Regions from separate parts of the Streptomyces sp. NEAU-sy36 genome, predicted to be linked through region 2. Evidence: predicted binding sites of a transcription regulator. Region 2 holds the regulator's gene; the other holds the start of a gene.

Region 1 (15,575 bases), 6.4 Mb from region 2:
ATGTGGCACGCCGCCTTCGACGCCGCGTTCACCGTCGAGGACCTCCTCGCCCAGGGCGACCGCGCCTGCGCCCGCTGGACCTGGCGCGCCACCCACACCGGCGAGTTCCTCGGCATCGCCCCCACCGGCCGCCGTGTCGCCATGACCGGGACGACCTTCTTCCGCCTCGGCGCCGACGGCAAGATCACCGAACTCTGGTGGCAGCACGACCAGCTGGGGCTGATGGAACAGCTGGGCGCGCTGGACGAGTTGGAGCAGTGACACCGCGGTCCGGCACCTCTTGCACCGGGGCCGCGATCATGGCATCTTGCGGACGACCACCGATCTCCCTGCGCGTCCGGTAAGGGGGTCTTCGTTCTTCAGGAGGCCCTTGTGCACGTCACCGGCGCGACCGTCCCGCCCCGGAACTGGGACCACTACCGGACCGCGGTCGTCGACATCCGCCTTCCCGGGCGAACGGTCCGTGTCGAGCCGCGCGCCTTCGGCACGGCCGAGGGGTGCTTCCCGGAAGCGGCAGGCGGCGCGGCCGTCCATGTGATCACCGCCTGGAACCCGGGGGCCCGTACCGTGTCCGCCGACGCCAACGCGCGCGCCCACCGCCTGCTGCTCGACGAGGTCCGTCGCCTCGGTCTCCTCCGGTGGCCCGCGGCGGGCGGCGACCCGGGCGGTACGCACCAAGAGGAGAGCGTCGCCGTCGTCGGGCTGGGCGACGCCGCGGCGCGCGCACTGGGCCGCCGCTTCGGGCAGGACGCGGTCTTCGCCTGGACCCCCGGCGCCTGGCGTGTCCTCGCGTGCGGCACCGGTGCCGTGTCGGTGAGCGGCTGGGCGGCCTCCGCACGGGGCCGCGCCCGCTCGCGGCCGGCCGGCCGAGGCCCGCTCCGACCGGCCCCCGGGCAGCACTTCGCCCCGCCGCAGGGCGACGGGGCGAAGTGACCTAACGACTACCGGAGTTCACCGGTCTCGTGTCAGTGGGCGTGGCCGTGGCTGTGACCCGCGGCGGCGGCCGGCTCTTCCTCTTCCTTCTTCTCGACGACCAGGGTCTCGGTCGTGAGCAGCAGGGAGGCGATGGAGGCGGCGTTCTCCAGGGCGGAGCGGGTGACCTTGACCGGGTCGATGACGCCGGCCTTGATCAGGTCGCCGTACTCGCCGGTGGCGGCGTTGTAGCCCTGGCCCTTGTCGAGGTCCTTGACCTTGGAGACGATGACGTAGCCCTCCTGGCCGGCGTTCTCGCCGATCCAGCGCAGCGGCTCGACGACCGCGTTGCGGACCACGGCGACACCGGTGGCCTCGTCGCCGGTCTTGTCGAGGTTGCCCTCCAGGACCTTGGACGCGTGGACGAGCGCGGAGCCACCACCGGAGACGATGCCCTCCTCGACCGCGGCGCGGGTCGCGGAGATGGCGTCCTCCAGACGGTGCTTCTTCTCCTTCAGCTCCACCTCGGTGGCGGCGCCGACCTTGATCACGCACACGCCGCCGGCCAGCTTCGCGAGGCGCTCCTGGAGCTTCTCGCGGTCCCAGTCGGAGTCGGTGTTCTCGATCTCGGCCTTGATCTGCGCGACGCGGCCGTTGAGGTCCTCGGCCTTGCCGGCACCCTCGACGATCGTGGTGTCGTCCTTGGTGACGGTGACGCGGCGGGCGGAGCCGAGCACGTCGATGCCGACCTGGTCGAGCTTGAGGCCGACCTCCTCGGAGATGACGGTGGCGCCGGTGAGGACGGCCATGTCCTGGAGCATCGCCTTGCGGCGGTCGCCGAAGCCGGGGGCCTTCACCGCGACGGCGTTGAAGGTGCCGCGGATCTTGTTGACGACCAGGGTCGACAGGGCCTCGCCCTCGATGTCCTCGGCGATGATCAGCAGCGGCTTGGAGGAGCCGGCCTGGATGACCTTCTCCAGCAGCGGCAGCAGGTCCGCGATGGCGGAGATCTTGCCCTGGTTGATCAGGATGTACGGGTCGTCGAGGACGGCCTCCATACGCTCCTGGTCGGTCACGAAGTACGGGGACAGGTAGCCCTTGTCGAAGGCCATGCCCTCGGTGAAGTCCAGCTCCAGACCGAAGGTGTTGGACTCCTCGACGGTGATGACACCGTCCTTGCCGACCTTGTCCATGGCCTCGGCGATCAGCTCGCCGACCTGCTGGTCCTGGGCGGACAGCGCGGCCACGGCGGCGATGTCGGACTTCTCGTCGATCGGACGGGCGGTGGCGAGCAGGTCGTCGGAGACGGCCTTCACCGCGGCGTCGATGCCCTTCTTCAGGGCGGCCGGGGAGGCACCGGCGGCGACGTTCTTCAGGCCCTCGCGCACCAGCGCCTGGGCGAGCACGGTGGCGGTGGTGGTGCCGTCACCCGCGATGTCGTTGGTCTTGGTCGCCACCTCCTTCACGAGCTGCGCGCCGAGGTTCTCGTACGGGTCCTCGATCTCCACCTCGCGGGCGATGGTGACGCCGTCGTTGGTGATGGTGGGGGCGCCGAACTTCTTGTCGATGACGACGTTGCGACCCTTGGGGCCGATCGTCACCTTCACCGTGTCGGCCAGCTTGTTGACGCCGCGCTCAAGGGCGCGACGGGCGTCCTCGTCGAACTTCAGGATCTTCGCCATGACAGCGGGAGCCCTCTCGGAAATCTGTGGGTTAAAAGACGAACTGCGCCCCGGGCGCCCGGCTTCGTTATCGGTCGCGGGGGGCCAGGGGCGCAGCTCAAAGCAAAGGTTTGCTCGGGGTGATTACTTCTCGATGATCGCGAGAACGTCGCGAGCCGAGAGGACGAGGTACTCCTCGCCGCTGTACTTCACCTCGGTGCCGCCGTACTTGCTGTAGAGGACGACGTCGCCGACCTTGACGTCGAGCGGAAGGCGCTCGCCGTTCTCGAACCGGCCCGGGCCCACGGCGAGGACGGCGCCCTCCTGGGGCTTCTCCTTCGCGGTGTCCGGGATGACCAGGCCAGAGGCCGTGGTCTGCTCGGCGTCCAGCGGCTGGACCACGATGCGGTCCTCGAGCGGCTTGATGGCAACCTTGGAGCTGGCGGTCGTCACGATCCGACCTCCCCCTTCGGAGATCTCACGGGGTTAACTGTCTGAGGTGGCGACCAGGTCGATCCGTCGTCGCGGGTGCCGGACCTGCCCGTCGCGTTGTTGGCACTCTCCAGGGGGGAGTGCCAGAGCCGAGACTATGACTGCGATTAGCACTCGGTCAAGCGGAGTGCCAATGACGTCGTGGCGCGTCGGCCGTTCCCGGTCCTCTACAGGTAGTCCTCCAGGCGGCCCACCGTCAGGTTCCGCCGCTGGAGGCCGCGCAGGAGAGGGGACGCGGGGGCCCCGGGGGTGACGCGGACGATGTCACCGGGGCGGAGGTGGTGGGGACCCCGGGGATAGGTCAGCCCGGCGGGGGTCAGGGCGGCGCGCCAGAGGGTGAGGGCGGTGATGCCGCAGCCGGCCGCCGCGCGCCGGGTGGTGCGGTCGTAGGCGCCGCCGGGCGGGCGGAAGAGGCGGGCGCGCAGCCGGTCCCGGCGGGCGCAGATCGCGGCGCGCTGGGCGGTGTACGGCCTGCCGGCCAGCGGTGGGCGGCCGGGGGCGCGGTTCTCCACGGCGGCGCCGGCGGCGCGGAGCCTGGCGAGGTCGTCCGGCCGGGTGCCGTCGGGGACGAAGAGGCTCACCGGCAGCCGGAGTTGGCGGACCATGGCGGTGAAGCCGGGGTCCTGCCCGGCGTCGTCGTAGGTGAGGAAGACGACCCGGTCGCGGGTGGGGACGTGGTCCACGACCGGGGGCAGCGGGGTGGGGCCCGTACGTGCCGCGAGGGGGCGGGCGGCGGGCACCGGGGGACGGGCGAGCGGAGCGGTCAGGCCCCAGCGGCGGTAGGGCTGGAGGGACGCGGGGGCGTGCGGGTGCACACCCTCGGCCGCCTTCCTGCCCAGCCGTTCGATGGGGTCGACGGACTGGGCGCAGCCCACGAGCAGGAGCAGCGAGCACAGCGCCACGGCACCGGCCGCGGCGCGGCCCGGGCCGCGCCGCTCGCGGACCGCCCGCCGGCCCTCCCCCGGTCGGCTCACCTGGGGTCCCCCGGCCGGCTCACAGGTAGTCCTCCAGGCGGGCCACGGCATAGCCCTCGCGGGTGACCTTGTTGAGGAAGCGGCGCATGTCGTCGACCATCGTGCCGTCCCAGTCGCCGCGGCCCCGGAAGTGGGTGAGCACGATGTCGCCGCGGCGCAGCTGCTGGTCGTCCTCGCGGAACTCCCAGTGGTCGACGTAGACCTCCTCGTTCCAGATCGGCGCATACTTGATGCCGCAGGACTTGGCGGCGACCAGGGTGTCCTGGTTGTAGTTGCCGTAGGGCGGGCGGAAGAGCGTGGGGCGCTTGCCGTACTGCTTCTGCATGATGTCCTGCATGTCGCAGATCTCGTGCCGCTGCTCGTCGTAGGACAGCCCCGGCAGGTAGGGGTGGTGCAGGGTGTGGTTGTTGACGGAGTTCCCGTAGGACTGGGCCTTGCGGAAGTAGCCGTAGTCGTCCTTGACCAGGTAGTCGCTGAGGAACGCGGTGTAGGGGATCTTCAGGTCCCGCATCATCTCCAGGAACCGGGGGTCCTTCTCCGAGCCGTCGTCGATGGTGAGGAAGACGACCTTGTCGGCGGTGGGGACGGTCGTGAAGACGGGGGGCAGGTCCCAGTCCTCCTGGTGGTCCACCTCGAAGCCCGCGCGCGCGGTGATGCGGGGCTTCTTCGCGGGTGGCGGCGGGGGCGAGAGCGGGACCTCGTCCAGGCCCCATCTCTTGGCCGCGGCGACCAGCCGGGCGTGTTCCGCGGCCCGCGCGGCACGGGCGTCCGGGGCGTGGGCGGCGGCACCGCCCTGGCCCGCGGCCGGGCGCGGGGCGGGGGAACCGGCGTCGGAGCAGCCGGTGACGAGGGCGGTGGAGGCGAGGACCGCGGCGCCGCAGCCGAGGGCGAGGCCCCGCCCGCGCGACCGGCTCCGAGCGTCCCGTACCCGATTTTTGTCATTTTGTACTACTAGTCGCATGGTGCTGGATCTTCGCAGGCCCCGCCCCCGCACCCCGGCCGACAACGCCGCCCGGAGGCGCACCATCCACCGACTGGCCCACAATGACCCGGTGAACGACCTCGCTCCCCTCCTCACCCCCGAAGGCCGGGCCCTCCTCGAAGAGGTCCGCGACACCGCCCCGGCCGACGAACTGGCCGTCGCCACCCGGTTGCGCCGCGACCACCCGGCCGCACTGGTGTCGGCCGCGCTCGGCCAGGCCCGGCTGCGGCAGCGGGCGGCGGCCAAGTTCGCGAAGGCGGACGCGGAGCGGATGTTCTTCACCCCGAACGGGGTCGAGCAGTCGACGCGGGCCGGTGTGGCGGCGTACCGGGCGCGGCGGCTGACCGATCTCGGGGTGACCTCGGTGGCGGACCTGTGCTGCGGGATCGGCGGGGACGCCATCGCGCTGGCGCGGGCCGGCATCCGGGTGCTCGCCGTGGACCGGGACCCGTTGACGGCGGCCGTGGCGCGGGCGAACGCCGAGGCCCTCGGGCTCGCCGACCTGATCGAGGTGCGCGAGGCCGACGTCACCGAGGTGGACACCGCCGGGTACGACGCCGTGTTCGTCGATCCCGCGCGACGGGGCACCTCGGCGCGGGGCGGCGGGAGGATCTTCGATCCCGAGGCGTACTCGCCGCCCCTGTCGTGGGCGGTGTCCGCCGCGCTCCGGGCACCGCACGCCGCGCTGAAGATCGCCCCGGGCGTGCCGCACGAGGCGGTGCCCCCGGAGGCCGAGGCCGAGTGGATCTCCGACGGCGGCGATGTGAAGGAGGCGGTGCTCTGGTTCGGCACCGGGTCGCCGGGCGCGGTGCGCGCCACCCTGCTGCCCGGCCCGCGCACACTGCTCGGACGGGGGCTGCCGGATCCCGGAGTCCGGCCGGTCGGACCGTACTTGTACGAGCCGGACGGCGCCGTGATCCGCGCGCACCTGGTCGCCGAGGTGGCCGAGGAGGTCGGCGGGGGGCTCCTGGACGAGACCATCGCCTACATCACCGCCGACGCGCTGCACCCCACTCCGTACGCCACCGCCTACGAGATCACCGACCGGCTCCCCTTCAACGTGAAGAAGCTGAAGGCGCTGCTGCGCGAGCGCGAGGTCGGCACGCTGACCGTGAAGAAGCGGGGGTCGGCGGTCGAGCCGGAAGAGCTGCGCCGCAAGGTCAAGCCGCAGGGGCCCAACGCGGCGACCGTGTTCCTGACCCGGGTGGCGGGCGCGCCCACGATGCTGATCGGCGGTCCCGCCCGGCCGCCGGCGGCCCCCTGACGGGCCGTTCGGCGGCCCGTGTCCCCGGCAGGCCCCCGGTCACGGGATCAGCGGCGCAGGGACTCCCACAGGTCCTGCGCGTCCGGCTCCTTCGCGATCACCCGGTTGGGGTCCGAGGGTGCCTGGACGACCGGCATCATCACCGTCTTCACGTGGTCGGCGCTCAGCCCCTTCAGGCTCTTGCCCAGGCTGGTCAGTTCGGCGAGCGAGTCCAGGCCGGTGTCGGTGGTGATGCTCGCGGTGACCGCGTCGGCGACCCGGTAGAGCCTGGCCGGGTCGGTGAGCAGGTCCGTGCCGGAGATCTGTTCCAACAGGGCCTTCACCAAAAGCTGTTGGAGACCTATGCGGCCCAGGTCGCTGCCGTCGCCGATGCCGTGCCGGGTGCGCGCGAGGGCCAGCGCCTGCTTGCCGTCGAGGTGGTGGGGGCCCGCCTTCAGATGGAGGTGGCTCTTGTCGTCGTCGATGTCCTGGCTCGTGGTGACGTCGACCCCGCCGAGCGCGTCCACCAGTCTCGCGAAACCGGCGAAGTCGATCTCGACGAAGTGGTCCATGCGCACACCGGTGACCGACTCGACCGTCTTCACCGCGCACACCGGACCGCCCACCGAGAAGGCGCTGTTGAACATGGAGCCGTACGCCACCGCCGTCGCGCCGCCGGAGGGCAGCGGGCAGGACGGGCGGGTGACGAGGGTGTCGCGCGGGATGCTGACCACGGTGGCGGCCGTGCGGCCCGCGTCGATGTGCACCACCATCGCGGTGTCCGAGCGGGCGCCCTCGCTGTCGCCGCCGCCCAGTTCCTTGTCGGCCTCGCCGCTGCGCGAGTCCGAGCCGAGGACCAGGATGTTCAGGGCGCCGGACGGGAGCGGCGCGGCGGCCGAGGACGCGCTCGCGGCCGGAGCGGGGGCCGGACGGTCGTCGCCGAGCGCGCTGTTGATGTCGACGCTTCTGATGTTGTGGTTGAGATGCCAGTACGCATAGCCCGCGGTGGCCGTGGCCAGCACCAGGGCGGTCGCCAGGGTCAGACCGGCGATCCGCAGCGTTCTCGATCGCCGGCGCACGCGTATGTCCGCGTCGCCGTGCTCCTCGTGTCGCGTCACGACAGGAACATAGGTCCGAATTATTAGCGGACCGTTAGCTGAAGCATCACGATTTGGTTTTCTTCCGGAATATTCATGGAGGCGCCCCGGTACCGGTGCCGAAAATTTCGGTCACTCCGTCGGCCGCACCGGTGCCGTGCTCGACCGCACCACCAGGCTCGTGGCCAACTCCAGCCGGGTGGCTGCCCGTTCCTCCTGCGCGCTGCCCAGTTCGAGCACCAGCCTGGCCGCCGCCTCGGCCATCTCGGTCAGCGGCTGCCGCACGGTCGTCAGCGGCGGACCCACCCAGCGGGCCACCGGCAGGTCGTCGAAGCCGACCACGCTGAGGTCCTCGGGGATGCGCAGCCCCAGCTCGCGGGCTGCCTCGTAGAGACCCAGCGCCTGGAGGTCGTTGCCGGCGAAGATCGCGGTGGGCCGGTCGGGGCGGCGCAGCAGCTCCAGGCCCAGGCGGTAGCCGGCCTCGTGGTGGAAGTCCCCGTCCAGGACGAGCGAGGGGTCGACGGGCAGCCCGGCCGTCTCCATGGCGGCGCGGTAGCCGTCGATCCGGGCGCGGCTGCACATCATCCGGGTGGGCCCGCTGATGGCGCCGATCCGGGTGTGGCCCAGCTCGACCAGATGGCGGGTGGCGGCCAGGCCGCCCTGCCAGTTGGTGGCGCCGATGGACGGCACGTCCGGACCCGGGTCGCCGGCCGGGTCCACCACCACGAACGGGATGGACCTGCTGGTCAGCAACGCCTGCTGGCCCGCGTCCAGTTCGGACAGGACCAGCACCACCCCGTGCGGGCGGCGGGCGGCGACCTGGTCGGCCCAGGAGCGGCCGGGGGTGAGCCGCCCCGCGGACTCGGACAGCACCACGCTGAGCCCGGCCGACTGCGCCACGTTCTCCACGCCCCGGATGACCTCCATCGCCCAGGCGCTCTCCAGCTCGTGGAAGACCAGGTCGATCAGCGGCGAACGGGAGGCCTCGGCGCGCCGGCGCCGGTAGCCGTGGGTGCGCAGCAGCTCCTCGACGCGGGTACGGGTCGAGGGTGCGACATCGGCTCGGCCGTTGAGGACCTTCGAAACAGTCGGAGCGGAGACACCGGCCTCTCGGGCGATCTCGGCGAGCGTCGCGGTCTGCGCTTCTGCGGGCTTCCCAGGCTTCATGTCCGCGATCGTATCCCTGCGCGACCCCTTGACGAACCCCCTGTTCCGCCATACGTTCCCGGAACATTCGGAACCTCACTCGAAATATTGCGAGAGGCCAGGGTCAATGGAGTCCACCACGTCCAACGGCGGGCACATGTTCAGCAGGCGCTGGGTGCTCGGCGCCGGCGCCACCACACTCGTCACCGCCGGAACTGCCGGACTCACGGCCTGCGGCTCCTCCGGGGGTTCCGGGGGCGGGGGCGCGCTCACCGCCTTCGTGTACGGCGACGGCGACGCCAAGGTCCAGGTCCAGGCGATCGACCGGTTCAACGCGTCGGCCGCCGCGAAGAAGGCCAAGGGCAAGATCAAGCTGGAGAAGGTGCCCGGCTCGGAGTACCCGACGAAGCTGCGCACCGCGATGGGCTCCCCCAACGCGCCGGACATCTTCTTCAACTGGGGCGGTGGCTCCATCAAGGCCTACCGGGACGCCAAGCAGCTGGTGGACCTCACCGACGTCATCGAGTCGGACCCGGTCCTGAAGAACGGCTTCCTGCCCTCGGTGCTCACGGCGGGCGGCCTGGGCGGACGCAAGTACGGCATACCGATGCGCGGCATGCAGCCCGTGATCCTCTTCTACAACAAGACCCTCTTCGCCGAGCAGAAGCTCCAGCCGCCCACCACCTGGGACCAGTTGCTCGACATCAACAAGAAGCTCAAGCGGGCCGGGATCACCCCCTTCGCGCTGGGCGGCGCGGACATCTGGCCCGAGCTGATGTGGCTGGAGTACCTGGTCGACCGGATCGGCGGCCCCCAGGTCTTCGACCGGATCAAGAACGGCGACGCCTCCGGCTGGGGCGACCCGGCCGTCCTCAAGGCCGCCCAGACGGTCAAGGAACTCGTCGACGACGGCGCCTTCGGCAAGGGCTTCAGCTCGGTCGCCTACACCAACGGCGGCGCCCCGGCCGTGTTCGCCAAGGGCAAGGCCGCGATGCACCTGATGGGCTCCTGGGAGTACAACACCCAGCTCGGCAAGTTCCCGGACTTCGCCCGCAAGGAGCTGGGCTGGACCGCGTTCCCGACGGTCGAGGGCGGCGCGGGCGACATCCGCAACGTCGTCGGCAACCCCACCAACTACTGGTCGGTCAACGCCCGTACGTCCAACAAGGACGCCGCGTTCGCCTTCCTGCGCGACTGCGCCTCGCAGACGTACGCCAAGGAGCTGGTCGCCATCGGCGCCATCCCGACCACGGCCAACGCCGAGAAGCTGCTCGACGCCTCGCCGAACCCCGTGTTCGCCAAGTTCCAGTACCAGATGGTGCAGCAGGCGCCGGCGTTCACGCTGAGCTGGGACCAGGCCGTCGACCCGAACGTGTCGACGCCGATGCTCACCGAGGTCAACAAGCTGTTCGTCGGCAAGTCCTCGCCGAGCCAGTTCGTGTCGGCGCTCCAGGGGCTGAAGTGAGCGACACCGTCACGAAGGGCGGCTCGCGCACCGGCGCGGGCCGCCCGCGGCGCGGGGCCGGGGCGAACGCGGGCCGCCCGCACGCCGCCCTGGCCCTGCCCGCCGTACTGTTCTTCGCCTTCTTCGCCGTCGTCCCCATGGTGCTGGCGTTCTGCCTCTCCTTCACCAAGTGGAACGGTCTGGGCAACCCCCAGCCGGTGGGCTTCGCCAACTGGCAGAAGCTGTTCGACGACGGCCGGCTCACCCAGTCCCTCACCGTCACCGTGCTGCTCACGGTGGTCAGCTGGGCCTTCCAGACGGTGATCTCGCTGCTGCTCGGCGTCTGGGCGGCGGGCAGGCAGCGCAACCGCGCGATCCTGTCGGCGGTCTTCTTCGTGCCGTTCCTGCTGTCCTCGACGGCGATCTCGCTGCTGTTCTACGCCCTGCTCGACCCCAACTTCGGCATCATGCCCGGCGACACCCTCGGCTCGACCAACGGCGCCTTCCTCGCCATCGTGTTCGTCGGCGGCTGGCAGTTCATCCCCTTCCACACCCTGATCTACCAGGGCGGGGCCCGGCAGATCCCCGAGGTCCTCTACCAGGCGGCGGCCATCGACGGCGCGGGCCGCTGGCGCCAGTTCTTCTCCATCACGCTCCCCCAGCTGCGCAACACCGCGACCACCTCCGGGGTGCTGATGGTGGTCGGCTCGCTGACCTACTTCGAGACCGTCCTGATCCTCACCCAGGGCGGCCCCGGCACCGACACGGCGATCGTGCCGTACCTGATGTACGAAGCCGGCTTCAAGAGCTACGACTTCGGCTACGCCAGCGCCATCGCCTCCTTCCTGGTGGTGGCCGCGACCGTGCTGTCGCTGCTGCTGGTCCGGCTGTCCGGCTTCGGCGCGATGCGCAGCACCCGGGAAGGAATGTGACGAGGTGTCTCACGACACACTGCCCCACCCCGTGAAGACCGGCGCCGCGCCCGCGGCCCGGCCGGACGGGCGCCGCCGCCGGCACTGGACCCAGCGGCCCAATCCGCTGGCCGGCCTCGGCTCCTTCGTCTGGCTGGTCGTCGTCATCGTCCCGATCTACGCGATGATCTCGGCCTCGCTCACCCCGCAGGACCAGGCGCTGGGCCACAACGCCCTGAAGCCGCCCGGCAGCCCGACCTGGTCCAACTACAACACGGTGCTGCACAACTCCTTCTTCCACCTGCTGTGGAACACCGTGCTGGCGGCCGCCGCCGTCGTGGTGATCGTGCTGGTGCTGTGCGTACCGCTCTCCTACGTCGCGGTGCGTACCCGCGGCTTCTGGTCGGGGGCCGCCTTCCGGCTGTTCCTGCTCGGCGTGGCCATCCCGGCGCAGGCGGTCGTCGTACCGCTGTACCTGATGATCACCAAGCTGAACCTCTACGACAGCCTGCTCGCGATCATCCTGCCGACGGCCGCGTTCGCGATGCCGGTGGCCATCCTGGTCCTCACCGGCACCATGCGGGACATCTCCGAGGAGGTGTACGAGGCGATGGCGTTGGACGGCGCCTCGCCCACCCGGATGCTGTTCCAGCTGGTCATCCCGATGTCCAAGGGCGGCATCAGCACCGTCGTGATCTACGCGGCGCTCCAGGCGTGGAACGGCTTCCTCTTCCCGCTGATCTTCACCCAGTCCGAGGGACCGCGCGTGCTGACCCTCGGCCTGTTCAACTACATGAGCCAGTTCGGCGTGAACATCCCCGCCCTGCTCGCCTCGGTCGTCCTCTCCGGCATCCCGATCTTCGCCGTCTACCTGGTGGCCCGCCGCGCGCTGGTGGGCGGCCTGATGGGCGTCGGCGGCAAGTGATCGCCGACCGGTCCCCCTTCCCCGACAGGAGTTCCATGAGCACCGCCCCCTGGCGCGACCCCGCGCTGCCCGCCGCCGCCCGTGTCGACGACCTGATCTCCCGGATGACCCTGGAGGAGAAGACCGCCCAGCTGTACGGCGTCTGGGTGGGCGCGGACACCGACGGCGACGGGGTCGCGCCGCTCCAGCGCGAGATGACCGCGGACTACGACTGGGACGAGCTGATCACCCTCGGCCTCGGCCAGCTGACCCGCTCCTTCGGCACGGCCCCGGTGGACCCGGAGCTCGGCGCCCAGGCACTGGCCCGCGCCCAGCGCCGGATCGCCGAGGCGAGCCGCTTCGGCATCCCGGCGGTGGCCCACGAGGAGTGTCTGGCGGGCTTCACCGCGTGGCGGGCGACGGCGTACCCCGTGCCGCTGGCCTGGGGCGCGACGTTCGACCCCGCCCTGGTGGCGGAGCTGGGCGGGCGCATCGGCCACGACCTGCGCTCGGTCGGCGTCCACCAGGGCCTGGCGCCCGTCCTGGACGTGGTCCGGGATCTGCGCTGGGGCCGGGTGGAGGAGACCATCGGCGAGGACCCGTACCTGGTCGGCACGATCGGCGCGGCGTACGTGCGGGGCCTGGAATCGGCCGGGATCGTGGCCACGCTCAAGCACTTCGCCGGGTACGCGGCCTCGGCGGGCGCCCGCAATCTGGCGCCGGTGCGGGCGGGCGCCCGGGAGCTGGCCGACGTGACACTGCCGCCGTTCGAGATGGCGCTGCGCGAAGGCGGGGCCCGCTCGGTGATGGCCGCGTACACCGAGACGGACGGCGTCCCGGCCTCGGCGGACCCCGCGCTGCTCACCCGGCTGCTGCGCGACGAGTGGGGGTTCACCGGCACCGTCGTCGCCGACTACTTCGGCATCGGCTTCCTCCAGTCGCTGCACCGGGTGGCCGGCAGCCCCGCCGAGGCCGCGCACGCGGCGCTGGAGGCGGGCATCGACGTCGAGCTGCCCACCCTGAACTGCTACGGCAAGCCGCTGGTGGCGGCCGTGCGGGAGGGGCGGGTGCCCGAGGCGCTGGTGGACCGGGCGCTGCGCCGGGTGCTGCTCCAGAAGTGCGAGCTGGGCCTGCTGGACCCCGACTGGTCGCCGGAGACCGGCGAGGACATCGACCTGGACTCGGCCGGCAACCGCGCGCTGGCGCGCCGGCTCGCCGAGGAGTCGGTGGTGCTGCTGGACAACCCGGACGAGGTGCTGCCGCTGGCGCCGCAGGCGCGGATCGCGGTGGTCGGGCCGCGCGCCGCCGACGCGCTGGCGATGCTGGGCTGCTACTCCTTCCCGTCCCATGTGCTCACCCACCACCCCGAGGTGGAGACGGGCGTCGACATCCCGACCGTGCTGGACGCCCTGCGGGCCGAACTGCCGGACGCCAAGGTGACGTTCGCGGAGGGCTGCGGGGTCTCCGAGCCGGACACCTCCGGGTTCGCGGAGGCGGTGGCGCGGGCCACGGAGGCGGAGGTGTGCGTGGCCGTCCTCGGCGACCGCGCGGGGCTGTTCGGACGCGGCACCTCGGGCGAGGGCTGTGACGCGGAGGACCTGGAACTCCCGGGCGTCCAGGCCGAGCTGCTGGACGCGCTGGTCGAGACGGGGGTGCCGGTCGTGCTGGTGCTGCTGACCGGCCGCCCGTACGCGCTGGGCCGCTGGCAGGGCCGCCTCGGCGCGGTCGTCCAGGCCTTCTTCCCCGGCGAGGAGGGCGGCCCGGCGCTGGCCGGGGTGCTGTCCGGCCGGGTGAATCCCTCGGGCCGGCTCCCGGTGAGCGTGCCGCGCGGGCCGGGCGGCCAGCCCTGGACCTACCTCCAGCCCCCGCTGGGCCTGGCCGGCGAGGTCAGCAACCTGGACCCGACCCCGCTGTACCCCTTCGGCCACGGCGGCTCGTACACCGCGTTCGCCTGGGAGGACGTCCACGGCCCCGAGGCGGAGCTGCCGACCGACGGTTCGTACGACCTCTCGCTCACCGTGCGCAACACGGGCGAGCGCGCCGGGGCCGAGGTGGTCCAGCTCTATCTGCACGACCCGGTGGCCTCGGTGACCCGGCCCGACGTCCGCCTGATCGGCTACCAGCGCGTGGAACTGGCCCCCGGCGAGTCCCGCCGGCTCACCTTCCACTTCCACCCCGACCTGTCGGCCTTCACCGACCGCACGGGCGAGCGGGTGGTGGAGCCGGGCGATCTGGAGCTGCGTCTGAGCGCGTCGAGCGCGGACGTCCGGCACCGGACGCGGCTGCGGCTGACCGGGCCGGTGCGCGCGGTGGGGACGGAGCGGCGGCTGCGCTGCGAGGTGACGGTGGCGGAGGGCTGAGCCGGGGGCGCGGGGCCATGGGGTGTACGCCGAGGGCGCGAACCTCGGCAAAGAACAAGCCCTGTGCGCCCCGCGTTCAGGACCCGTTCACAAAGCTCCTGCGAGGGTCGTCACTCATCTGACACACCCTCACAGGAGCACCACCCGTGACGACCCCGCACTCCGTGACGCGGAAACTGCCCGAGGTCACGCTCGCCTTCTGGATCATGAAGATCGCGGCGACGACCCTGGGCGAGACCGCGGGCGACCTGTTCTCCCAGACCCTCCGGCTGGGCTACTTCCTCACCACCGTCGCCCTGTTCCTGGTCTTCGCGGTGACGCTGGTGGTCCAGCTGCGCTCGGCGCGCTACCGGCCGTTCTGCTACTGGACGGTGATCCTTTCGACCTCCATGGCCGGCACCACCCTGTCCGACTTCATGAACCGCGCGGCCGACGCGCGCTACCTCCCGGCCGGGGACACGCGGCTCGGCCGGGGCCCGCAGGGCCTCGGCCTCGGCTATCCGGAGGGCGCCGCGATCCTGGTGTCGCTCCTGCTGCTGGTCTTCCTCGGCTGGAAGCTCAGCGGGACGACCTTCCGGATCACCGGGATCGTCACCTTCCGGGGCGAGGCGCTGTTCTGGACGGCGATCCTCGTCTCCAACACGCTCGGCACGTCGATGGGCGACTTCCTCTCCGACAGCTCCGGCCTCGGCTACCTGGGCGCCGCCGCCCTGGTGACCGGACTGCTGCTGGTGCTGGTCGCGCTGATCAGGGTGCCGGCGGTGCCGAACGTGCTGCTGTTCTGGATCGCCTTCGTACTGACCCGCCCGCTCGGCGCCACCGCCGGCGACCTGCTGACCAAGCCGGTGGCCAAGGGCGGCCTGGACCTGGGGACGACGGGGTCGTCGGCGGTGCTGCTCGCGGTGCTGGTCGGGCTGATGGTGCGGGCGACGAGAACACCCCGCCCCCGGGATTCCGGGAGCGGGGTGTGAGTGGAGCGCCGGGCAGGCCTTGCACCTGCATCTCCCCGCAGGAAGCGGGGCGTCTTTCCTTGGACCACCAACGCACTGCGTTCGTACCGGAGTTCCGGCCGTTCGCTGTGTGATGATCATAGACCGACGCGGGCGGGCGCCGCAAACTCAGTCGGCGGCCACCGGCTCGAAGCGCCAGCGGTGCACCGGCCGGGTCACCAACTCCGGTCCGGGATCCGGCAGTTCGGGCACCGCGGCGTCGTACGGCGCGTCCCACCACGTGATGACCAGCACCCGGTCCTGCGGGGCACGGAAGGTCTCGCGGCGCACCGGCCGCTCCGGGAGTACCTGTTCGCGCGCCCAGGCCAGCAGCTCGGCGCCCCGGCCCTCGGGGGCGCGCGCCTCCCACATCAGCGCGACCGTCATGAGTACAGGTTCTCCTTGCTGACCTCGTGCACATGGTCGTGGCCGTGGTGGTGGCCGGGCACGTGCGACTCGG
Region 2 (15,575 bases):
ATCTTCATCTGCTCGGGGCTCGTGTTCTGGGCCTCGTCCAGGATGATGAAGGCGTCGTTGAGCGTGCGGCCGCGCATGTACGCCAGCGGCGCGACCTCGATCGTGCCGGAGGCCATCAGCTTCGGGATGGAGTCCGGGTCGAGCATGTCGTGCAGCGCGTCGTACAGCGGGCGCAGGTACGGGTCGATCTTCTCGTAGAGCGTGCCGGGCAGGAAGCCGAGCCGCTCGCCGGCCTCGACCGCCGGACGGGTCAGGATGATCCGGTTGACCTGCTTGGACTGCAGGGCCTGCACGGCCTTGGCCATGGCCAGGTACGTCTTGCCGGTACCGGCGGGGCCGATGCCGAAGACGACGGTGTGCTTGTCGATCGCGTCGACATAGCGCTTCTGGTTGAGGGTCTTCGGGCGGATGGTGCGGCCACGCGAGGACAGGATGTTCTGCGTCAGCACCTGGGCCGGGGTCTCCGGGCCGTCGCTCGTACCGTTGTCGCTCGCCTTGAGCATGGCGATCGAGCGTTCCACTGCGTCCTCCGTCATCGGCTGCCCGGTGCGGAGCACCAGCATCATCTCGTCGAACACGCGCGAGATCAGGGCGACGTCGACGGGATCGCCGGCCGCGCTGATCTCATTGCCCCGGACGTGGATGTCGGCCGCCGGGAAGGCCCTCTCGATCACGCGCAGGAGGGAGTCACCGGAACCCAGCACGGTCACCATGGGGTGCTGGGCGGGGACGGTGAACTGCGCTCTCGCCTGCTCCTGCGCGGGGGTGTGAGCTGTGGGTGTCTGTGTCATGGGCCGGCGCTGAAGGCCTGCGCTTCCTCCTGATCACGGCCGCCACGACGCAGGGCGGCCTCGTCCCTCCCAGGGTACGCCGGACGGCTGACAAGCCCGTAGGGCTTTTCCGACGCGCGCCTTCCGGGACCGGCCGGCCCCCGGCCCCGTCCCCGTCCCGTCAGCCGGAGCGGCGGAACCCGATCGTGGGCACCGCCCGCCGCAGTGGCCAGGGCCGGTCCAGTTCCTCCGGCACCAGCCGGTCGAGGAACGCGTACCGGCGCAGCGCCGCCCGGTCCTGCCCCGGCACGGACTGGACCCGCCGCCACCACGCCCCGATCTCCGACCACCCCGGCGCCGACAGCGACCCCCCGAACTCCTGCACCGACAGCGCCGCCGTGAGTCCCGCGAACGCCAGCCGGTCCGCCAGCGGCCACCCGGCCAGGGACCCGGTCACGAACCCGGCGACGAACACGTCGCCCGCGCCCGTGGGATCCAGCGCCTCCACCGCGATGGCCGGCACCTCCGCCGCCTCCCCGGTGCGCCGGTCCACCGCGTACGCCCCCTCGGACCCGAGGGTCACCACGGCCACCGGCACGTACTCGGTCAGCGCGTGCGCCGCGAGGCGCGGGCAGTCGGCGCCCGTGTACCGCTTGGCCTCCTCCGCGTTCGGCAGGAACGCCTCGCAGTGCTCCAGGTCGGGCAGCCCGGCGAGGTCCCACGCGCCCGTCTCGTCCCAGCCGACGTCGGCGAAGATCCGGGTGCCCTCCCGCGCGGCCTGCGCGATCCACGGCGCCCGCCGCCCCGGGGTGAGCGAGGCGACGGCGGCCCGGGCGCGCGGCGGGCAGTCGGGGGCCGGCTCCTCCGGCGGCGGCTCGTGCCCGTGCGAGACCATGGTCCGCTCGCCCTCGTACGCCATGGAGACCGTCACCGGCGAGTGCCAGCCGGGCACCGTGCGCGACGCGGTGAGGTCGATGCCCTCGCCCTGGGCGAGCGCGTCCCAGCAGTACTCCCCGTAATGGTCGTCCCCGAAGGCCGCGGCGAGCGAGGTGCGCAGTCCGAGGCGGGCCAGGGCGCTGGCCATGTTGGCGACGCCGCCGGGGCTGGAGCCCATGCCGCGGGCCCAGGACTCGGTGCCGCGCACGGGCGCCGAGTCCAGGCCGGTGAAGATGATGTCGAGGAAGACGGTGCCCGTGAGGTAGACGTCCCAGGGCGGGTCGCCGGGCTCGCGCAGCGCGGCGAGCGGGTCGACCTGGGCCTGCCTGCGTCCGGCCTGGGTGAGGTGCTCGGGTTCCTCTCCGGTGAGGGTGTGCGACGAGGTCACGGTGCGCTCCCTGACGTGTGCGGGTCTGGCCAGTGTGCACCACGGCGACCTTCGCGCACGGGCATACGGCCGGGTCCGCGCAACGGGAAGAGCCCCGCCCCGCACAGGGCGGGACGGGGCTCGTGTGGAGCGCCGGGCAGGCCTTGCACCTGCATCTCCCCGCAGGAAGCGGGGCGTCTTTCCTTGGACCACCAACGCACTGCCGGGCTCCGGGAGTTGCCCCGGCGGCCTCGACATGATCAAGCATATCCCATGCCGGGGACCGCTCAGAACTCGTAGGCCGCGACCTCGGCGAGACAGCGGGCGCGGCGCTCCTCGTCGTCCTCCAGGAAGGAGGCGAGGAAGGAGTTGCGGGCCAGCTCGCGCAGCCGGTCCTCGCCCAGACCCAGGGTCTCGCCCACGGCCCGGAAGTTGTCGTCGGCGTACCCGCCGAAGTAGGCCGGGTCGTCGGAGTTGACCGTGCACAGCAGCCCGGCGTCCAGCATGGCCGGCAGCGGGTGGTCGGCCAGGGTGTCCACGGTGCGCAGCCGGACGTTGGACAGCGGGCACAGGGTGAGCGGGACGCGCTCCCGCACCAGCCGCTCCACCAGGGCCGGGTCCTCCATGCAGCGCAGCCCGTGGTCGACGCGCTCGACGCCGAGCACGTCCAGGGCCTCGGTGATGTACTCCGGCGGCCCCTCCTCGCCGGCGTGCGCCACCCGGCGCAGGCCGAGCGCGGCGGCGGCCTCGTACACCTCGCGGAACTTCGCCGGCGGGTGCCCGACCTCGGCCGAGTCCAGGCCGATGCCGGTGATCCGGTCCAGGTACGGCCGCGCGGCCTCCAGGGTCTCCAGCGCGGACTCGGCCGACTCGTCGCGCAGGAAGCACAGGATCAGCCGGGTGGAGACGCCGTGGTTCTCCTCGCTGCGGCCGAGCGCCCGCCACAGCCCCTCCACCACCGTGCCCATGGTCAGGCCCCGGGCGAGGTGGGCCTGCGGGTCGAAGAAGATCTCCGCGTGCCGCACGCCCTGCGCGGCGGCGCGGGCCAGATAGGCGTCGGCCAGGTCCTCGAAGTCGCGCTCGGTGCGCAGGACGGCCATCAGCTCGTAGTACAGGTCCAGGAACGACTGGAGGTCCTGGAACCGGTACGCCTCGCGCAGCTCGTCGGTGTCGGCGTACGCCAGCTTCACGCCGTTGCGGGCGGCCAGCTCGAAGGCCAGCTCCGGCTCCAGCGTGCCTTCGATGTGGAGGTGCAGTTCTGCTTTGGGGAGGGGCATCAGAGCATGGTACGAGCCCTTCACCGTCGTTTCGGAACCGGCACTCTCTGGAGGTCGTACGCCACGGTCAGCTCCCCCGTGAAGCCGGCGGCCCGCGCCTGCCGCTCGAACTCCTCCGGCTCCGGGTAGCGCTGGCTGAAGTGGGTCAGCACGAGGTGCCGCACCCCCGCGTCCCGCGCCACCGCCGCGGCCTGACCGGCCGTCAAGTGGCCGTGCTCCACGGCCAGTCGCTCGTCCTCGTCCAGGAAGGTGGCCTCGATGACGAGCAGGTCGCAGCCCTCGGCGAGCGCGTGCACGCCCTCGCAGAGCCGGGTGTCCATGACGAAGGCGAACCGCTGTCCGCGCCGTACCTCGCTGACCTCCGCCAGCGTCACGTCCCCGAGCCGCCCCTCGCGCTGGAGCACGCCCACGTCCGGGCCCTTGATCCCGTGCGCGGCGAGCCGCTCGGGCAGCATCCGGCGGCCGTCGGGCTCGGTCAGCCGGTAGCCGTAGGACTCCACCGGGTGCGACAGCTTCCGGGCCTCCAGGGTGTACGACGGCGTCACCGCGAGGACGCCGTCGGCGGCCACCGGGGCCTCGGTGAGGCGGACGGTCTCCCGGTAGGCGGTGGCGTACCGCAGCCGGTCGAAGAAGCGCTGCCCGGAGGCCGGGTAGTGCGCGGTGACCTCGTGCGGCACCTGGTCCAGGTTGATCCGCTGGATGACCCCGGCGAGGCCGAGGGAGTGGTCGCCGTGGAAGTGGGTGACGCACAGGCGGTTCAGGTCGTGGGCGGCGACCCCGGCGCGCAGCATCTGCCGCTGGGTGCCCTCGCCGGGGTCGAACAGGATGCCCTCGCCGTCCCAGCGCAGCAGATAGCCGTTGTGGTTGCGGTGCCGGGTCGGGACCTGGCTGGCGGTGCCGAGCACCACCAGTTCACGGACGGACACGGCTGCCTATCCGGGCGGCCACTGCAGGCCACGGCCGCCGAGGACGTGCGCGTGGGCGTGCCAGACGGTCTGGCCGGCGCCGCTGCCGGTGTTGAAGACGAGGCGGTAGCTGTCGAGCTTCTCCTCGTCGGCCACGGCCTTGGTCTCGCGCAGCACGTCGGCGGCGATCTCCGGGGCGCCCGCGGCCAGTTCGGCGGCGTTCGCGTAGTGGGCCTTGGGGATCACCAGGACGTGGGTGGGGGCCTGGGGGTTTATGTCCCGGAAGGCGACGGTGGTGTCCGTCTCGCGGACGATGGTGGCCGGGATGTCGCCGGCGACGATTTTGCAGAACAGGCAGTCGTCTTGCGGTTCTCCGGGCATGCGCCGCTCCTCTACGCCGGTGATCGATACGGGGGCATGGTAATCGTTCGGGTGGCGGACACGGGGTGGCCCGGTCAGTCGGGCAGGGCCGGCGGTGTCTTCGCGGGCGAGACCGCCAGCGCCTCCAGCGCCAGCCGTATCGCCTCGTCCAGCTGGGTGTCCGTGCCCCGCGCCCAGTCCTGGGGGCGCTGGACGACCTCCACGTCCGGGTCCACCCCGTGGTTCTCCATGTTCCAGCCCTGGCCCTCCAGCCAGGTGGCGTACTTGGGCTGGGTGACCAGGGTGCCGTCGACCAGGCGGTAGCGGCTGTCGACGCCGATCACGCCGCCCCAGGTGCGGGTGCCGACGACCGGGCCGATGCCGAGGGCCTTGATCGCGCCGTTGACGATGTCGCCGTCGGAGCCGGAGAACTCGTTGGCGACGGCGACGACGGGGCCGCGCGGGGCGTCGCCCGGGTAGCTCTCGGGACGCATGCCGCGCGGCACGTCCCAGCCGACGATCCGGCGGGCCAGCTTCTCCACGACGAGCTGGGAGGTGTGGCCGCCCCGGTTCTCACGCACGTCCACGATCAGGCCCTCGCGGGCGACCTCGACGCGCAGGTCGCGGTGGAGCTGGGCCCAGCCGGGCGCCTGCATGTCGGGCACGTGCAGGTAGCCGAGGCGGCCGCCGGAGCGCTCGTGGACGTGGGCGCGGCGGCCGGCGACCCAGTCGTGGTAGCGCAGCGGCTCCTCGTCGGCGAGCGGGACCACGACGACGTGGCGGGCCTCGCCGCCGCCGGAGGGCGAGACGGTGAGTTCCACGGGGCGCCCGGCCGTGCCGGTCAGCAGCGGGCCGGGGCCGGTCACCGGGTCGACCGGGCGGCCGGCGACGGCGAGGATCGCGTCCCCGGGGCGTACGGCGACGCCGGGCGCGGCGAGCGGGCTGCGCGCTTCGGGGTCGGAGGTCTCGCTGGGCAGGATGCGGTCGATGCGCCAGCTGCCGTCCTCGTGGCGGGAGATGTCGGCGCCGAGCAGACCCTGGCGGGGGCCGCCGCCGTAGCCGCCGCGCGGGATGACGTAGGCGTGCGAGGTGCCGAGTTCGCCGTGCACCTCCCACAGGAGGTCCACCAGATCGTCGTGGGTGGCGATGCGGTCGAGGACGGGACGGTAGCGGTCGAGGACGCCGTCCCAGTCGACGCCGCCCATGTCGGGCCGCCAGAAGTTGTCCCGCATGATGCGGCCCGTCTCCTCGTACATCTGCCGCCATTCCGCGGCGGGGTCGATCGTCTGCCGGATGCGGCCGAGGTCGACGGTGATGTTGGAGTCGCTGTCCTCGTCGGCGGAGGCGCGCCGGTCGCTGGGGACGACCTTCAGCTTGCCGTCGGTCCACAGCAGCACTCGCTTGCCGTCGCCGCTGACCTCGATCCGGTCGGCGTCCGCGGCCAGGTGCTCCAGGCGCTGCTGGACGAGGTCGTAGCGCTCCAGCTCGGTGTGCGGGTCGGGGTCGTCGGGGGTGGCGCGGGAGGCGCCGAGGACGCCGTGCAGCGGGTGCCGCAGCCAGAGCACGCCGTCCTTGGCGGCGCGCAGGTGGGAGTAGCGGGCGGCCTCCACCGGGAAGGGCACGATGCGGTCGGCGAGCCCGTCGAGGTCGATCCGGGTGGTGGGCACGCCCTCGCTGTCCGGGGTCTCCTCCTTGTCGGAGGTCTCGAAGGGACGGCCGTGGCGCTGCGGCCCGAACGGGGAGGGGGTGGTGGCGGCGAGGGTGATCAGGTAGGGCCGGGTGCCCTCCACGAAGGCCAGGTCGAAGGCGTGTTCGTCGTAGACCGGGTCGAAGGAGCGGTTGGAGAGGAAGGCGAGGTGCCTGCCGTCCAGGGTGAAGGCGGGCGCGTGGTCCCGGAAGCGCAGCGGGGTGGCCTCGCTGACGGTCAGGTCGCTGGTGTGGACGAGGCGCAGCTGGCTCAGCGGGCGCGGGCCGGGATGGCTCCAGGCGAGCCAGGCGGAGTCGGGCGAGAAGGCCAGGTCGCGCACGTCGCCGTCCTCGCTGCGGTCGACCTCGCGGACCTCGCCGGTCTCCCGCTCGACCAGCAGCAGCCGGCCGTCGTGGGAGGCGACGGCGGCGCGGCTGCCGTCGGGCGCCATGGCGAGCGCGAGGACCCGGCCGAGCCGTCCGGCGGCCAGCCGGCGCGGGGTGGCGCCGGGGGCGAGGCCGGTGGCGGGCGCGAACTCCAGGGCGTCCTCGCCCTCGGCGTCGGTCACCCACACCACCCATTCCTCGCCGTCGGCGCGGAAGGTGCGGGGCAGCCGGGCGCGGACGCCGGGTTCGGCGGCGAGCGCGCGCACCGGCCCGGCGCGGTGGGTGACCCAGTGGACGGTGCCGCGCACGGCGACCGCGCTGCCCCGCGCGGTGTGGTCGGGCGCGGCCGAGCCGAACCAGCGGGAGGTGCTCGTCTGGAAGGGCTGGAGGTCCACGCGGGGGCCGCCGAGGCGGATGTCCAGGGGGCGCGGGGTCGCGCCGTCGAGGTCGTCCAGCAGCCAGAGCCGGCCGGCGCTGGAGTAGACGACGCGGGTGCCGTCGGTGGTGGCGTGGCGGGCGTAGAAGCCGTCGAGCGGCGAGTGGCGGCGCAGGTCGGAGCCGTCGGCGCGGGAGGAGTACACGGCGCCGGTGCCCTCGTGGTCGCTGAGGAAGGCGATGCGGTCGCCGACCCAGCCGGGGTGTTCGATGTTCCCGTCCAGTTCCTCGTGCAGCCGGACGAACTCCCCGGTTCCCTCCCGGTCGATCCACAACTTGCCCGCGGTGCCGCCCCGGTAGCGCTTCCACCAGGCGGCCTCGCGGCCCATGGGGGCGGACAGCAGCACGGTGTGCGGGCCGAACGCGACGTCGCCGACCGGGCCGTAGGGCAAGGTGGCGGCGGGTCCGCCGTCGAGCGGGACGGCGCGGGCCCAGGAGCGGCGCAGGCTGGGCTGACCGGCGGTGCTCAGGGCGAGGACCTGTCCCGCGGGGGTCCAGCCGCGCACCTGGGTCCGCGAACTGCCCCAGTGGGTCAGGCGTTTGGCGGGGCCGCCCTCGACGGGGGCGATGTGCACCTCGCGGGCGCCGTCGCGGGTGGAGGTCCAGGCGAGGGTGGTGCCGTCGGGCGAGATGCGGGGGTGGTCCACGGGCACGTTGTCCGCGCTGGCCCGCCAGGCGCGGCCCCCGTCGAGGGGGGCCAGCCAGACGTCGTCCTCGGCGACGAAGGTCACCAAGTCGCCGTGCAGGTGCGGGAATCGGAGGTAGCCGGAGGTTCCTGTCGAAGCGCCCTGAGTCACCCCGTCACCATACGCAGCGGACGCCGTTCGCGGGTCCTTTTCCGATCACTTGCCCTGGGCCGGCGGGCAGGCGGGATCACCCGTGCACCAGACGGTGCGGGTGACGGTGACCGTCACGGCGGGGCGCGGGTCGACGGGGGTGTACGACGGCCGGTACGCCGGGCCGGGCGCGGCACCGCAGTCGCCGAGCCCGCTGACGTGGAACACCTGTCTGCCGCCCACCCTGGCCCGCAGGTCCCCGCGCACACAGGCGCCGTCGACGGCCCTGGTCACCTCTCCGTTGACGGTGATCCTGCGGCGGTCCCTGGTCTCGCCCTGGCAGTCGACGGCGACCACGGCGCTCGCGCCCGGCGCGGACGCCGCCACCGCGGCACCGCCGCCCCGGTCGCCGCCGCAGGTCAGCCAGCCGACGTCGACGTGCTGCCGGGTCAGCTCCGCGGTCGCCGTGCCGTCGGTGGTGTAGGCGACGGTCGCCGGCCCGAGCTGATCGGGCTCGCAGGCCACCAGGGCGCCCGCGCCGGCGAGCACCAGTGCGGCGACGCCGATCGCCCGGCGCCGGGCCCGGATCCACATGAATGCCCCCATGCACGGCAGACTGCCACCGCGCACGGCCGCGCCGGAAGCCCGCGCCCGATCACTCACCCGTTCGGCGGCCCGCGTCCCGGACCGGGGCCCCGGCCGGTCGCGGCGCCCGGGGTGTCAGCCGCGCAGCAGCAGCCACTCCTGGAGTTCGACCAGGTTGCCCTCGGGGTCCTTGAGGTGGGCCACGCGCATGCGGTCGGTCATCGGGGCGGGGCCGTGCAGGAGGGTGGCGCCCCGGGCGGCGAGGCCGGCGCAGTAGGCGTCGAGGTCGTCCACCCGCAGCACCACCAGGGAGCGGTGGCCCGTCGCGGCACCGGCCAGTTCGGGCAGCACCCCGGCCATCATGGCGCGGTCCTGGAGGGCGATGCCCGCCGAGCCGGTGTGCGGACTGAACTTCTCGTACGGCCCCTCGCTCGCGCCGGACTGCGGCTTGAGGCCGAGGACGTCGGCGTAGAAGCGGTAGCAGGCGGCGAAGTCGGTGACCAGCAGGCGTACTTGGGCCAGTTCCACGGAGTCTCCCGGTTGAGGTTCAGGACCAGCGGCCGGTGCGTCCCAGCAGCAGGGCCGCCGCGGCGGTACCGGCGGTGGAGGTGCGCAGCACGCTGGGGCCCAGCACGTACGCCTTCGCGCCCGCCTCCTCGAACAGCGCCAACTCGTCGCGGGAGACGCCCCCTTCGGGGCCGACGACCAGTACGATCTCGCCCCGCGCGGGCAGCTCGGCCGTGGCCAGCGGCTCGCTGACGTGCTCGAAGTCGGAGTGCAGCACCCCGGCGAAGTCCGCATCGGCGAGCAGCGCGGCCACCTGCTTGGTCGTCGCCGCGTCCGCGACCTCGGGGAAACGCACCCGCCGGGACTGCTTGCCGGCCTCGCGGGCGGTGGCCCGCCACTTGCCGAGCGCCTTGAGGCCCCGGTCGCCCTTCCACTGCGTGATGCACCGCGCGGCCTGCCACGGCACGATCGCGTCGACGCCGACCTCGGTCATCGTCTCGACGGCCAGCTCACCCCGGTCGCCCTTGGGCAGGGCCTGGACGACGGTGATCCGGGGGCTCGGCGCGGCCTCCTCGTGGATCCCGCTCATGTGGACGAGCAGCCGGTCCTTGCCCTCGCTGCCGATCACCTCGCACACCGCGTAGCGCCCGGCGCCGTCGGTGAGCACGACCTCCTCGCCGGGCTGGAGCCGCTTCACGGACACCGCGTGCCGGCCCTCGGGGCCGTCCAGGACGTACCGGCCGCCGTCCGCGTCGAAGCCGGGGACGACGAAGACCGGGGCGGTCACCGGGCACCGTCCTTCGCCAACGCGGCGCGGGCCTCGGCGAGTTCGTCCGCGAGCACCTCGACCAGCCGCCCGGCGGGCAGGTCCCGGGCCAGCCGGTGGCCCTGGCCCGCCCACAGTGCCATGCCCTGCGCGTCCCCGGCCTTGGCGGCGGCCTTGCGCAGCGGGGAGGTGAGGTGGTGGACCTCGGGGTAGGCGGCGGGCGCGTACGGGCCGTGCTCGCGCAGGAAGCGGTTGACCAGTCCGCGTGCCGGGCGCCCGGAGAACGCGCGGGTCAGCTCGGTGCGCGCGAACAGCGGATTGGTCAGCGCCTCCTTGTGCACCGCGGGGGCACCGGACTCGGGCGTGGCGAGGAACGCGGTGCCCAGCTGGGCCGCGCTCGCGCCCGCCGCGAGGACGGCGGCGATCTGGCTGCCGCGCATGATGCCGCCCGCGGCGACGACCGGGATGCCCACGGCCTCGCGGATCTGGGCGACCAGCGACAGCAGTCCGATGCCGGTGCCGTCGTTCTCCGCGATGTCCCGGTGGGTGCCCTGGTGGCCGCCGGCCTCCACCCCCTGGGCGATCACCGCGTCCGCTCCGGCCCGCTCCACCGCGAGGGCCTCCTCGGCGGTGGTGGCGGTGACCAGCGTGACCGTGCCGGCCCGCCGCAGCCGCTCCAGCGCCTCGGGGCTCGGCACGCCGAAGTGGAAGGAGACCGCGGGTACCGGGTCGTCCAAAAGTACGGCGAGCTTGGCGTCGTAGCCGTCGTCGCGGCCGCCGTCCGGATCGCCCAGCTCGGTCTCGTACCAGGCGGCCTCGCCGGCGAGCTGATGGGCGTAGACCTCCACCGCGCCGCTCTCCGCGTGCTCCGGCTGCGGCATGAACACGTTGACGCCGAAGGGGCGGTCGGTGAGTCCCCGCAGCCGCTTGATCTCCTGGTACATGCCGTCGGCGGTCTTGTACCCGGCGGCCAGGAACCCGAGCCCGCCGGCCCCGGACACCGCGGCGGCGAGCTCCGGCACGGAGACGCCGCCCGCCATGGGTGCCTGCACGATCGGGTGGGGGAGAAGATCGGTCAGTGCGGAGGACATGACCGCATGGTGTCACGTCCTCCGAACAAGTCCGAATCGGGCGTCCGCATCGGCATATTCCACTACGCGCCCGGTCAGCGCGCCGCGGACGTCCGCCGTCCCGGCCCGGTCAGCGCCCGTTGAACGCGTCCTTCAACCGCGAGAACAGACCCTGCTGCCCCGGCCGGCTGTGCCCGCCCGGGGGACGACCCCCGGACCCCCGGCCACGGCTCCGGACAGCGGCGTCAGCGACCGTTGAACGCGTCCTTCAGCCGCGAGAACAGACCCTGCTGCCCCGGCCGGCTGTGCCCGCCCGGGGGACGACCCCCGGTCCCCCGGCCACGGCTCCGGACAGCGGCGTCAGCGACCGTTGAACGCGTCCTTCAGCCGCGAGAACAGGCCCTGCTGCCCCGGCTGGAACTGGCCCTGGGGGCGTTCCTCGCCGCGCAGCTTGGAGAGTTCGCGCAGCAGGCGCTCCTGTTCGGGGTCCAGCTTGGTCGGCGTCTGGACCTCGACGTGGACGACCAGGTCGCCCCGGCCGCCGCCGCGCAGATGCGTGACGCCCCGGTTGTGCAGCGGGATCGACTGGCCGGACTGGGTGCCGGGCCGGATGTCGACCTCCTCCAGGCCGTCCAGAGTCTCCAGCGGCACCTTGGTGCCGAGGGCCGCCGCGGTCATCGGGATCGTCACCGTGCAGTGCAGATCGTCGCCGCGGCGCTGGAAGGTGCTGTGCGGCAGCTCGTGGATCTCGACGTACAGGTCGCCGGCCGGACCGCCGCCGGGGCCGACCTCGCCCTCGCCCGCGAGCTGGATCCGCGTGCCGTTGTCGACACCGGCCGGGATCTTCACCGTCAGCGTGCGCCGCGAGCGGACGCGGCCGTCGCCGGCGCACTCCGGGCACGGGGTCGGCACCACGGTGCCGAAGCCCTGGCACTGGGGGCACGGCCGCGAGGTCATGACCTGGCCCAGGAAGGACCGGGTGACCTGCGAGACCTCGCCGCGGCCGCGGCACATGTCACACGTCTGCGCGGACGTGCCCGGAGCCGCGCCCTCGCCGTTGCAGGTGTTGCAGACGACCGCGGTGTCGACCTGGATGTCCTTGGTGGTCCCGAAGGCCGCCTCGTCCAGCTCCACCTCGATCCGGATCATCGCGTCCTGGCCGCGCCGGGTGCGCGAGCGCGGCCCGCGCTGCGACGCCGTGCCGAAGAACGCGTCCATGATGTCGGAGAAATTGCCGAAGCCACCGGCTCCGAAGCCGCCCGCGCCGGCGCCGCCGGACTGCGAGAGGGGATCTCCGCCGAGGTCGTAGACCTGCTTCTTCTGCGGGTCCGACAGCACCTCGTAAGCGGCGTTGATCTCCTTGAACCGCTCCTGGGTCTTCGGATCGGGGTTGACGTCCGGGTGCAGCTCGCGCGCGAGCCGGCGGAACGCCTTCTTGATCTCATCCTGCGACGCGTCGCGGCGCACGCCGAGAACGGCGTAGTAGTCCGTGGCCACTTACGACTCCGCCAGGATCTGTCCGACGTACCGTGCCACTGCGCGTACCGCTCCCATCGTTCCCGGGTAGTCCATGCGGGTCGGTCCGACCACGCCGAGCTTGGCAACCGCCTCGCCGCCCGAACCGTAGCCCACCGACACCACGGAGGTTGAGTTGAGTCCTTCGTGGGCGATCTCGTGCCCGATGCGCACGGTCATGCCCGGATCCTTCGCCTCGCCGAGGAGCTTGAGGAGCACGACCTGCTCCTCCAGCGCCTCCAGGACGGGCCGGATCGTCAGGGGGAAGTCGTGTCCGAAACGGGTGAGATTGGCGGTGCCGCCGATCATCAGCCGCTCCTCGTTCTCCTCGACCAGTGTCTCCAGAAGAGTGGAGAGCACCGTGGAGACCGTACCCCGATCCTCGGGTTCGAAGGCGTCCGGCAGGTCCTCGACCAGTGTCGGCACGTCCGCGAACCGGCGGCCCGCGACCCGGCTGTTCAGCCGCGCGCGCAGATCCGCCAGGGACGCCTCGCCGAACGGCGCCGGGCAGTCCACCATCCGCTGCTCGACCCGGCCGGTGTCCGTGATCAGCACCAGCATCACGCGCGCCGGGGCGAGCGCGAGCAGTTCCACGTGCCGCACGGTGGACCGGGTCAGGGAGGGGTACTGCACGACGGCGACCTGCCGGGTCAGCTGCGCGAGCAGCCGTACCGTGCGCGCCACCACGTCGTCGAGGTCGACGGCGCCGTCCAGGAAGTTCTGGATCGCGCGCCGCTCGGGCGCGGTCATCGGCTTGACGCCGGCGAGCTTGTCGACGAACAGCCGGTAGCCCTTGTCGGTGGGGATGCGCCCCGCGCTGGTGTGCGGCTGGGCGATGAACCCCTCGTCCTCCAGGGCCGCCATGTCGTTGCGCACGGTGGCCGGGGAGACGCCGAGGTTGTGCCGCTCGGTCAGGGCCTTCGACCCGACCGGCTCCTCGGTGCCGACGTAGTCCTGGACGATGGCGCGCAACACCTGAAGCCTGCGTTCACTCAGCATTCGCGCGCACCTCCAGCACGTCGTCCCCTTCTGTCCCTCGGTTCGGGCGCCTGGCACTCTTCGCGTGCGAGTGCCAGCGTTCCCCGGCCCAGTGTACGGCCGTGGGGTACGCACCGGGCAAGGTCGGTGCCCCCGTGACCGCTCGTGGGGCTAGCGTCGCGGTATGACGGTGACTTGGGAAGAGCGGGGATGGGAGCGGCTGACCACGGGGGTCGGGCGGTGCCGCCTGCCGGGCTGGGACTGCACGGCGGGGCTGGTCCTGGGCGCGGACACGGCGCTGATGGTGGACGCCGGGTCGAGCCTGGGCGAGGGGGCGCGGCTGCGGGCGGCGGCGGAGGAACTGGCGGGCGGCCGTGTGACCCATCTCGCGCTGACCCACGCCCATTTCGACCACGTCTTCGGCGCCGCCGCGTTCGCGGGGGCGGCGGTGTACGCGGCGGTGGGCGCGGAGGCGGTGCTCGCCGGCGAGCGCGACGCGCTGCGCCACGACGCCGTCCACCACGGGCTGCCGGCGGCGGACGCGGAGGAGGCGGCGCTGGCGCTGGTCCCGCCGCGGCACCTGGTCTCCGGGGAGCGCACCCTGGACCTCGGCGGGGGCCGCCAGGTGCTGCTGGCCAACGTCGGCCCCGGCCACACCGCCCACGACCTGGTGGTCCTGGTGCCGGGCGAGCGAGAGGTGGTGTTCTGCGGCGACCTGGTCGAGGAGTCCGGCGAGCCCCAGGCGGGCCCGGACGCCGTACCGTCCCGCTGGCCGGCCGCGCTGGACCGGCTGCTGGCGCTGGGCGGCGAGGACGCGCTGTACGTGCCCGGTCACGGAGCGGTGGTGGACGCGGCCTTCGTACGGCGCCAACGGGACGCCCTGGCCGCCCGTTTCGGCGTGTCGTGAGCGCCCGCCCCGCTCTTCTCCTATCGTCATCCGAATGCGCCAGTACTCCTCCGACCTCACCCCGCCCTGGAAGAAGTCCCAGCCGGTGCCGGAGGTGCCCGCGCAGCCGGGCCTGGTCGTGGAGGAGCCCGGCACCGGGTTCTGCGGCGCGGTGATCCGCTGCGAGGCGGGCACGGTCACGCTGGAGGACCGCTTCGGCAAGCACCGCGTCTTCCCGCTGGAGCCCCGCGGTTTCCTGCTGGAGGGCCGCCCGGTGACCCTCGTGCGCCCCGCCGCCGCCCCGGCCCGTCCCGCCCGCACGGCATCCGGTTCGGTCGCGGTGCCCGGCGCCCGCGCCCGTGTGGCCCGCGCCGGCCGTATCTACGTCGAGGGGCGGCACGACGCCGAGCTGGTCGAGAAGGTCTGGGGCGACGACCTGCGCATCGAGGGCGTGGTCGTGGAGTACCTGGAGGGCGTGGACCACCTGCCCTCGATCGTCGCCGACTTCGGCCCCGGCCCCGACGCCCGGCTCGGCGTCCTGGTGGACCACCTGGTGCCCGGCAGCAAGGAATGGCGCATCGCCGAGTCGGTGACCAGCGAGCACGCCCTGGTCGTGGGCCACCCCTACATCGACATCTGGGAGGCGGTGAAACCCGCCTCCCTGGGCATCGCCGCCTGGCCCGCCGTGCCCCGCGGCCAGGACTGGAAGACGGGCGTGTGCCGCGCCCTCGGCTGGCCGTCGGACAACACCGGCGCGGTGTGGCAGGCGATCCTCAAGCGGGTCGGCTCCTACAAGGACCTGGAGCCGGAGCTGCTGGGACGCGTGGAGGAGCTGATCGACTTCGTCACGGGCGGCGGGGCGTGACCCCTCCGGGGACCAGGTCGCCTGGCCTGACCCCTCCGGGGGCGGGTGGCCCGGTCCTCCGGGTCGCCGGGCGGATCGGTCCACCAGGCCGTCGGGGTGGTCAGTCCACCAGGTCCCGCACCACCGCGTCGGCGAGCAGCCGGCCGCGCAGGGTGAGCACGGCGCGGCCCTCGGCGTAGGGGCCCTCCTGGAGGAGTCCGTCCGCCACGGCCCGGCGCGCGGCCGTGAGGCCCGCCTCCTTCAGCAGGTCCAGCGGCGCGCCCTCGCGGAGCCGGAGCTCCAGCAGGATGCGCTCGACGCGGCGGTCCTCGGCGGTCAGTACCTCGCGGCCGGCGCCCGGGGAGCGGCCCGCGGCCAGGGCGGCGGCGTAGGCGCCGGGGTGCTTGACGTTCCACCAGCGGACGCCGCCCACGTGCGAGTGGGCGCCCGGCCCGGCGCCCCACCAGTCCGCGCCGCGCCAGTACAGCTCGTTGTGCAGGCAGCGGCCGGCCGCGGAGGTGGCCC

Evidence for each region. Region 2 encodes HrcA, which represses chaperone genes, less so after heat shock. Its sites were predicted from a motif close to TTNGCACTCNGNNNNNCNGAGTGCNAA; they were not measured.
Region 1: groES (co-chaperone GroES) is a predicted target of HrcA. The motif match lies at 3,173-3,199, and genes of this name have one in related genera.

What each region holds. Positions count from the first base shown of each region.
Region 1 covers NZ_CP058977.1:7,573,356-7,588,930, forward strand. The annotation lists gene HZZ00_RS33090 (ester cyclase) at 1-261, shown strand, start outside; gene HZZ00_RS33095 (DUF3293 domain-containing protein) at 373-933, shown strand; gene groL (chaperonin GroEL) at 966-2,594, opposite strand; gene groES (co-chaperone GroES) at 2,718-3,026, opposite strand; gene HZZ00_RS33110 (polysaccharide deacetylase family protein) at 3,233-4,039, opposite strand; gene HZZ00_RS33115 (polysaccharide deacetylase family protein) at 4,059-5,000, opposite strand; gene HZZ00_RS33120 (methyltransferase domain-containing protein) at 5,092-6,285, shown strand; gene HZZ00_RS33125 (LCP family protein) at 6,333-7,382, opposite strand; gene HZZ00_RS33130 (LacI family DNA-binding transcriptional regulator) at 7,494-8,528, opposite strand; gene HZZ00_RS33135 (ABC transporter substrate-binding protein) at 8,635-9,972, shown strand; gene HZZ00_RS33140 (carbohydrate ABC transporter permease) at 9,969-10,883, shown strand; gene HZZ00_RS33145 (carbohydrate ABC transporter permease) at 10,888-11,787, shown strand; gene HZZ00_RS33150 (glycoside hydrolase family 3 N-terminal domain-containing protein) at 11,823-14,126, shown strand; gene HZZ00_RS33155 (hypothetical protein) at 14,273-15,097, shown strand; gene HZZ00_RS33160 (hypothetical protein) at 15,245-15,502, opposite strand; gene tsaD (tRNA (adenosine(37)-N6)-threonylcarbamoyltransferase complex transferase subunit TsaD) at 15,499-15,575, opposite strand, start outside.
Region 2 covers NZ_CP058977.1:1,200,031-1,215,605, reverse strand. The annotation lists gene HZZ00_RS05440 (PhoH family protein) at 1-791, opposite strand, end outside; gene HZZ00_RS05435 (carbohydrate kinase family protein) at 952-2,094, opposite strand; gene HZZ00_RS05430 (adenosine deaminase) at 2,361-3,350, opposite strand; gene HZZ00_RS05425 (ribonuclease Z) at 3,371-4,276, opposite strand; gene HZZ00_RS05420 (histidine triad nucleotide-binding protein) at 4,283-4,636, opposite strand; gene HZZ00_RS05415 (S41 family peptidase) at 4,711-7,920, opposite strand; gene HZZ00_RS05410 (hypothetical protein) at 7,966-8,505, opposite strand; gene HZZ00_RS05405 (VOC family protein) at 8,620-9,012, opposite strand; gene HZZ00_RS05400 (16S rRNA (uracil(1498)-N(3))-methyltransferase) at 9,032-9,778, opposite strand; gene HZZ00_RS05395 (nitronate monooxygenase) at 9,775-10,848, opposite strand; gene dnaJ (molecular chaperone DnaJ) at 11,188-12,324, opposite strand; gene hrcA (heat-inducible transcriptional repressor HrcA) at 12,325-13,341, opposite strand; gene HZZ00_RS05380 (MBL fold metallo-hydrolase) at 13,505-14,227, shown strand; gene HZZ00_RS05375 (DUF3097 domain-containing protein) at 14,262-15,071, shown strand; gene hemW (radical SAM family heme chaperone HemW) at 15,172-15,575, opposite strand, start outside.